2 regions of the Streptomyces lancefieldiae genome follow, and region 2 is predicted to be linked to the other one. Evidence: predicted binding sites of a transcription regulator. Region 2 holds the regulator's gene; the other holds the start of a gene.
The links. The regulator HspR, encoded in region 2, represses chaperone genes until heat shock. The targets are predictions, from matches to a motif close to TTGAGNNNNNNNNNCTCAA.

Region 1 (3,409 bases), on a different contig from region 2:
CTCGGCCAGCAGCTGCTCGCGGGAGAGCACCGCGCGCGGGGTGTTCGCCAGGCACACCAGGAGGTCGAACTCGGTGGGGGTGAGGTGGACGTCCTCGCTGCCCACCCGCACCCGGCGCTGCGCGTGGTCGATCTCCAGCTCGCCGAGGCGCAGGATGCCGCTGCGCGGCGTCGAGGCGGCCACGACGGCCCGCTCCACCCGGCGCAGCAGGACGTGGACCCGCGCGGCCAGCTCACGCATCGAGAAGGGCTTGGTCATGTAGTCGTCGGCGCCCACGCCGAGTCCGACCAGCATGTCCGTCTCGTCGTCGCGCGCGGTGAGCATCAGCACCGGCACCGGACGCTGGGCCTGCACGCGGCGGCAGACCTCCAGGCCGTCGAAGCCGGGCAGCATGATGTCGAGGATCAGCAGGTCGGGCTGCCAGGCCTCGGCCGTGTCGACGGCGGCCGGCCCGTCGCCCGCCGTTTGCACCAGGAACCCCTCGGCGCGCAGGCGGGTCGCGATGGCGTCCACGATCGTCTGGTCGTCCTCGACCACCAGCACCCGGCGCTGTGCGCCCTGGGTGGCCGTCCCCGTGCCGTTGTGGGAGGTCTGTGTCTGCTCCATCGCCCGCCCCTGAGGTGTGCTTACCGGAATCAGTGGGGTGATTCCTCGTCTGCGCATGACTGCGATTGACGCTTGAATGACCGCGTCAGGTCAGCAGCGTACGGGGAGTCACGGCGCCTTTGCTATCCAGGCCCGACGCCGATGTGGACGACGTCCGGAACGCCCCGGGCAACGGGGATCTCTTCGGTACGCACCTGCTGGAACCCGGCATTACGCAAGGTTTCTTCGAATTCCGGAGAGGGCTGTGCGGACCATACGGCAAGTACCCCGCCCGGCCTCAACACCCGTGCGCAGCCCGCCAGTCCGGCCGGTGCGTACAGTCCGTCGTTGCCCTCGGTGACGGTCCAGCCGGGGCCGTTGTCGATGTCGAGACAGAGCGCGTCGTACGTGTCGGAAGTCTCATTGACGTACGTCACCAGGTCCGCTTCCACGATCCGCGCGCGCGGATCGGCCAGAGCCTCGGCGGACAGCGCGGCCAGCGGCCCGTCGCGGTGCCAGTCGATGACGGCGCGCTCGCGTTCGACGACCGCGATCCGGCCCCAGCGGGGGTCGGTTGCCGCGTGTGCGAGCGAGAAGCCGACACCGAGCCCGCCGATGAGCAGGTGCGGTGCGGCCCGCCCGCCGCGGGCGTCGAGCGCCTCGGCCGCCGCGTCGACCAGGCGCCGCTCCGAGCGCCCGTCGGAGGTGTCCATCAGGAAGCAGCCGTTCGCGATGATCTGGAGCAGCGCCCCGTGCCGGCGCAGGACGACCTCGCCGTGCGGGCCCTCGCGACGGTCCAGCACCTCGGGGATGTCGTACGAGTCGTGGGAAGTGATGGGCATCGGCCCATCCTGGCAGGGAATGCCGGGCCGTTGGGCGGTGCTCCTGGGGAGAGTGCGACGGGGTCCCGGACAAGGGGACGGGGCGGTCCCGGCCCTTGATCGCTCAGAGCGAACACCTCTTGGGGAACAATCAGGGACTCCCTTTCATTGAGTCGATGTAACTCAACTTGACTGCCTAAGGGGAGATCATGGCTGCTGAGTCCGCCGCCTACACACCGCTCACCCTGCCCGTGCTGCCGCTCGACGACGAAGTGGTCCTGCCCGGAATGGTCGTCCCCCTGGACCTGAGCGACACCGAGGTACGAGCCGCGGTGGAGGCCGCCCAGGCCGCCGCGAGGTCCGAGTCCGGCAAACCCCGGGTGCTCCTCGTCCCACGCATCGACGGCACCCACGCCGCCACCGGCGTCCTCGGCACGGTCGAGCAGGTCGGCAGGCTGGCCGGCGGCGACCCGGGGGCACTGATCCGCGGCCGGGACCGTGTGCGGATCGGCGCCGGCACCACCGGCCCCGGCGCCGCGCTGTGGGTCGAGGGGACACGGATCGACGAGACCCTGCCCGAGCCGCTGCCCGGGCAGGTCGACGCACTTGTCAAGGAGTACAAGGCGCTCGCCACCGCCTGGCTGCGCAAGCGCGGCGCCTGGCAGGTCGTGGACCGCGTCCAGGCCATCGAGGACGTCTCCGCGCTCGCCGACAACTCCGGCTACTCGCCCTTCCTCACCACCGAGCAGAAGGTCGAGCTGCTGGAGACCGCCGACCCGGTCGCCCGCCTGAAGCTCGCCACCCAGCACCTGCGCGACCACCTCGCCGAGCAGGACGTCGCCGAGACCATCGCCAAGGACGTCCAGGAGGGCGTCGACAAGCAGCAGCGGGAGTTCCTGCTGCGCCGTCAGCTCGAAGCCGTGCGCAAGGAGCTGCGGGAACTCAACGGCGAGCAGGAGGGTGAGGAGTCGGACGACTACCGCGCCCGTGTCGAGGCCGCCGACCTGCCGGAGAAGGTCCGTGAGGCCGCGCTCAAGGAGGTCGACAAGCTGGAGCGGTCCTCCGACCAGTCGCCCGAGGGCTCCTGGATCCGCACCTGGCTCGACACCGTCCTCGAACTCCCGTGGAACGTCCGCACCGAGGACGCCTACGACATCCAGGGCGCCCAGTCCGTCCTGGACGCCGAGCACGCGGGCCTTCAGGACGTCAAGGAGCGGATCACCGAGTACCTGGCGGTGCGCAAGCGGCGCAGCGACCGGGGCCTCGGCGTCGTCGGCGGGCGGCGCGGCGGCGCCGTCCTGGCGCTGGTGGGCCCGCCCGGTGTCGGCAAGACCAGCCTGGGCGAGTCCGTCGCCCACGCGATGGGCCGCAAGTTCGTCCGCGTCGCCCTCGGCGGCGTCCGCGACGAGGCCGAGATCCGCGGCCACCGGCGCACGTACGTCGGCGCGCTGCCCGGCCGGATCGTCCGCGCGGTCAAGGAGGCGGGCTCGATGAACCCGGTCGTCCTCCTCGACGAGATCGACAAGGTGGGCTCCGACTTCCGGGGCGACCCGGCCGCGGCCCTGCTGGAGGTCCTCGACCCGGCCCAGAACCACACCTTCCGGGACCACTACCTGGAGGTCGAGCTCGACCTGTCCGACGTCGTCTTCCTGGCCACCGCCAACGTCCTGGAGTCCATCCCGGAGGCCCTGCTCGACCGCATGGAGCTGGTCCGCCTCGACGGCTACACCGAGGACGAGAAGGTCGTCATCGCCCGCGACCACCTGCTCCCGCGCCAGCTGGAGCGGGCCGGCCTGGACGAGGACGAGGTCACGATCGACGAGGGCGCGCTGCGCAAGCTGGCCGGCGAGTACACGCGCGAGGCGGGCGTGCGCACCCTGGAGCGGTCCATCGCCCGACTGCTGCGCAAGGTGGCGGCCCAGCACGAGCTGGGCGAGCGGGAGCTGCCGTTCACCGTCTCCGACGCCGACCTGCGCGACCTGATCGGCCGGCCGCACCACGTG
Region 2 (3,409 bases):
CGCCCGGTGCAGCCCCTCCGACAGCTCGTGCTCACGCCGGATGCCGCCGGGCTGGACGGTGAGCACCTCGGTCGTGCACGCCTGGGTCGCCTCGTCCATCGCGGCCTGGATCCGGGACAGCCCGTCCAGCACCCGGATCGCCGTACCCTCCGCCCCGGTCGGCGTCTGGACCTGACGGCCCAGGACCGCGTACCACTCGAAGGCCTCCACCGCCGAACCCACCCGGCGCTGGCTGGAGCGGACCTCGTCGTGGACCCCGCGCAGCAGCCGGGTCATGACCTCCTGCGGGGAGGTCGGCACCAGCCAGTCCATGTCGTCGGGGTCGGGGTGCAGCAGGGCTAGCTCCAGCAGGCAGGGCACCGGCTCCGCGTCCCGGCGCGGCACGCGCCCGCGCCGTACGGCCCGGGAGTACACGCGGTCCCCGGCCGCGCACAGCCGGTCGGCACCGTGTGGATGCTCCTGAGCCCCGTGCCCGGCCATCGCCCATCCCACCCCTGGTTCCGGCTCTTTCCGCAGCGCAACTATGCGCGGCCCGGACCGGCTCCGCAACACGGCTCCGCACGGCAGGGCGACCGGAAGGCACCCGTTGCGTCCGGTATGCCCGGGCAGCACACCGGGAAGCCCGGGGCAGCACCGCCGGGACCGGCCCGGCCCCGTCCGGCCCGGTACGCCCCGGTCCGGGACTACTTCAGCTTGATCTTCGTGCAGTCCGCCGCGTACTTGGCCGTGCAGATGTCGCTGACCTTGTAGAAGCCGTCGGCGACGACGGTCTCCTTGATGTTGTCCTTCGTCAGGGCGACGACGGGGACCAGCTGTGCGGGGATGCCCTTGTGAGTGGGGCTGTCGACCTTCTCGCGGGCGAGCGCCTCGAACTGGATGTCCCGGCCCTGGACCCGCGCCACGGCCATCTCCGCGGCGTGCTCCGCCTCCTGCGGGTAGGACTTGTACACGCTCATGTACTGCTCGCCGGTGACGATGCGCTGCACCGCGGCGAGGTCCGCGTCCTGTCCCGTGATCGGCGGCAGGTCGGTGACGCCCGCGGCCTCCAGGGCCTCGATGATGCCGCCCGCCATGCCGTCGTTGGCGGAGTAGACGCCCGCGATGTTGTCCTTGCCGATCTTCTCGATCGCCTCGGTCATGTTCGCCTCGGCGTTCTCCGGCTTCCAGTCCTTGGTGTCGAAGGACTGCGCGACCGTCACCTTGCCGCTCAGCTCGGACAGCGCCCCCGCCTTGAACTGCTTGGCGTTCGGGTCGGTGGACGAACCGTTCATCATGACGATCTTGTCGGAGCTGTCGGCCTTGGCACCGAGCGCCTCGACGAGGGAGCGGCCCTGGACCTCGCCGACCAGCTCGTTGTCGAAGGAGATGTAGGCGTCGATCGGCCCCTCGGCCAGCCGGTCGTAGGCGATGACCGGGATGCCGGCGTCCTTGGCCTTCTGCACGCCGGCCGCGATGGCCTTCGAGTCGACCGCGTCCAGCACGATCACGTCGACCTTGTCGTCGACCATCTGCTGCAACTGCTCGGCCTGCTTGGACGCGCTCGCCTCGGCGTTGGCGTACTTGACGTCGCCCTGGTCACGGGTGAGGTCGGCGAGCTTCGCCTTGAAGAACGGGTAGTCGAACTGCTCGTAGCGGGTGTTGTCCTTCTCCGGGAGCAGCAGGCCCACCGTGATGTCGTTGCCCTTGGTCGGGCTCGCCCCGTCGCTGCTCTCCGACGCGCCGAGCGCCCCGCAGGCGGCCAGCGAAAGGGTCATCATGGACGCGGCCACGGATATGGCGATACGACGGGCACGGCTGCTCACTTGCGCTTACCTTCCGACACACACGGGTGGTGCTTGAGACCCAGGTGAAGGAAGCCAACGCCGTCTTCACGAAATCGTCAAGAAGTACTAGACCAATGAGACAGCAACGTTGCGAACAGGCCCGGAGGTTCGGTTGAACCTCCGGGCCTGCCGATGCCGTTTTCCCTTGTGCCGCCTGGTCAGTCCGCGGTCTGACCGTGCCGCTTGGGCCGCCACACCACCAGGGCGCTGGTCTGCTGTACCTCTTGGTACGGCACCAGGTCGCGCCGGTACGAGGCGTGCACCGCCGCCTCGCGCTGGCGGATCGCCGTGGCCGCGCCGTCGAGGGCGTCCGCCAGCTCCGCCACCCGGGACTGGAGCGCGGCGACCTGGTTCTCCAGTTCGATGATGCGCTTGATGCCGGCCAGGTTGATGCCCTCGTCCTGCGACAACTGCTGCACCTGGCGGAGCAGTTCGATGTCGCGGGCCGAGTAGCGCCGGCCGCGGCCGGCCGTCCGGTCCGGGGAGACCAGGCCGAGGCGGTCGTACTGGCGCAGGGTCTGCGGGTGCAGGCCGGAGAGCTGGGCCGCCACCGAAATGACGTAGACCGGGGTGTCCTCGGTCAGTTCATACGGGTTGCGTCGACGACCGTCCATCTCCTCAAGCTCCCTTCGCGGCCTGGAACAGCTCCGCCCGCGGGTCCTCCTCCGCGGTCGCCTCGCGATACGCCTCCAGCGCGTCACGAGCCTTCCCCGACAGGTCCCTCGGAACACTCACCTCCACGGTGACCAGAAGGTCGCCGCGGGTGCCGTCCTTGCGGACCGCGCCCTTGCCCCGGGCGCGCATGGTCCGGCCGTTGGGCGTGCCCGCCGGCAGCTTCAGCGTGACGGGCGGACCGCCCAGGGTCGGCACCCGGACCTCGCCGCCGAGGGCGGCCTCGGCGTAGGTGACCGGGACGGTGACGGTGAGGTTGTCGCCCCGGCGACCGAAGACGGGGTGGTCCTTGACGTGGACGACCACGTACAGGTCGCCCGCCGGGCCGCCCCGCTCGCCCGGCGTGCCCTTGCCGCGCAGCCGGATGCGCTGCCCGTCCGACACCCCGGCCGGGATGCGGACCTGCATCGTCCGCGAGGACTTGGCGCGTCCGGAGCCCTTGCAGACCTCGCAGGGGTCCTCCGCGATCAGGCCGCGGCCCTTGCAGTCCGGGCACGGGTCGGTGAGCGAGAAGCCACCGCCCGAACCCCGGGCGACCTGACCGGTGCCGACGCAGGTCGGGCACACGCGTGGTGTGCCGTTCTTGTCGCCGGTGCCCGAACAGGCCTTGCAGGGCTGCTGGCTGGACATGCGCAGCGGGACCGTCGCGCCCTCGATGGCCTCCGTGAAGCTCAGGGTGACCTCGGACTCGATGTCCTGACCGCGCCGCGGCTGGGTCCGCGTGCCGGTGCCGGGACCGCCACCGGTGCGGTTGAACAGGCCCCCGAAGACGTCGCCGAGCCCGCCGCCGAAACCGCCGGCACCCTGGCCCCCGCCCTGGGCGCCGCCTCCGAAGAGGTCGCCCAGGTCGAAGTTGAAGGTGCCGCCGCCGCCCGCGCCCGGCCCCGGGCGGAAACCGCCGTTGCCGAAGAGGG

Region 1: a site for HspR is predicted at 1,575-1,593, ahead of lon (endopeptidase La). Genes of this name have one in related genera too.

Annotation. Positions count from the first base shown of each region.
Region 1 covers NZ_JAVRFH010000013.1:36,478-39,886, reverse strand. Annotated here, with positions in the region: gene RM812_RS15570 (response regulator transcription factor) at 1-606, opposite strand, end outside; gene RM812_RS15565 (spermine/spermidine synthase domain-containing protein) at 729-1,427, opposite strand; gene lon (endopeptidase La) at 1,616-3,409, shown strand, end outside.
Region 2 covers NZ_JAVRFH010000026.1:28,090-31,498, forward strand. Annotated here, with positions in the region: gene RM812_RS23800 (helix-turn-helix transcriptional regulator) at 1-480, opposite strand, end outside; gene RM812_RS23805 (sugar ABC transporter substrate-binding protein) at 684-1,802, opposite strand; gene RM812_RS23810 (heat shock protein transcriptional repressor HspR) at 1,982-2,437, opposite strand; gene dnaJ (molecular chaperone DnaJ) at 2,442-3,409, opposite strand, start outside.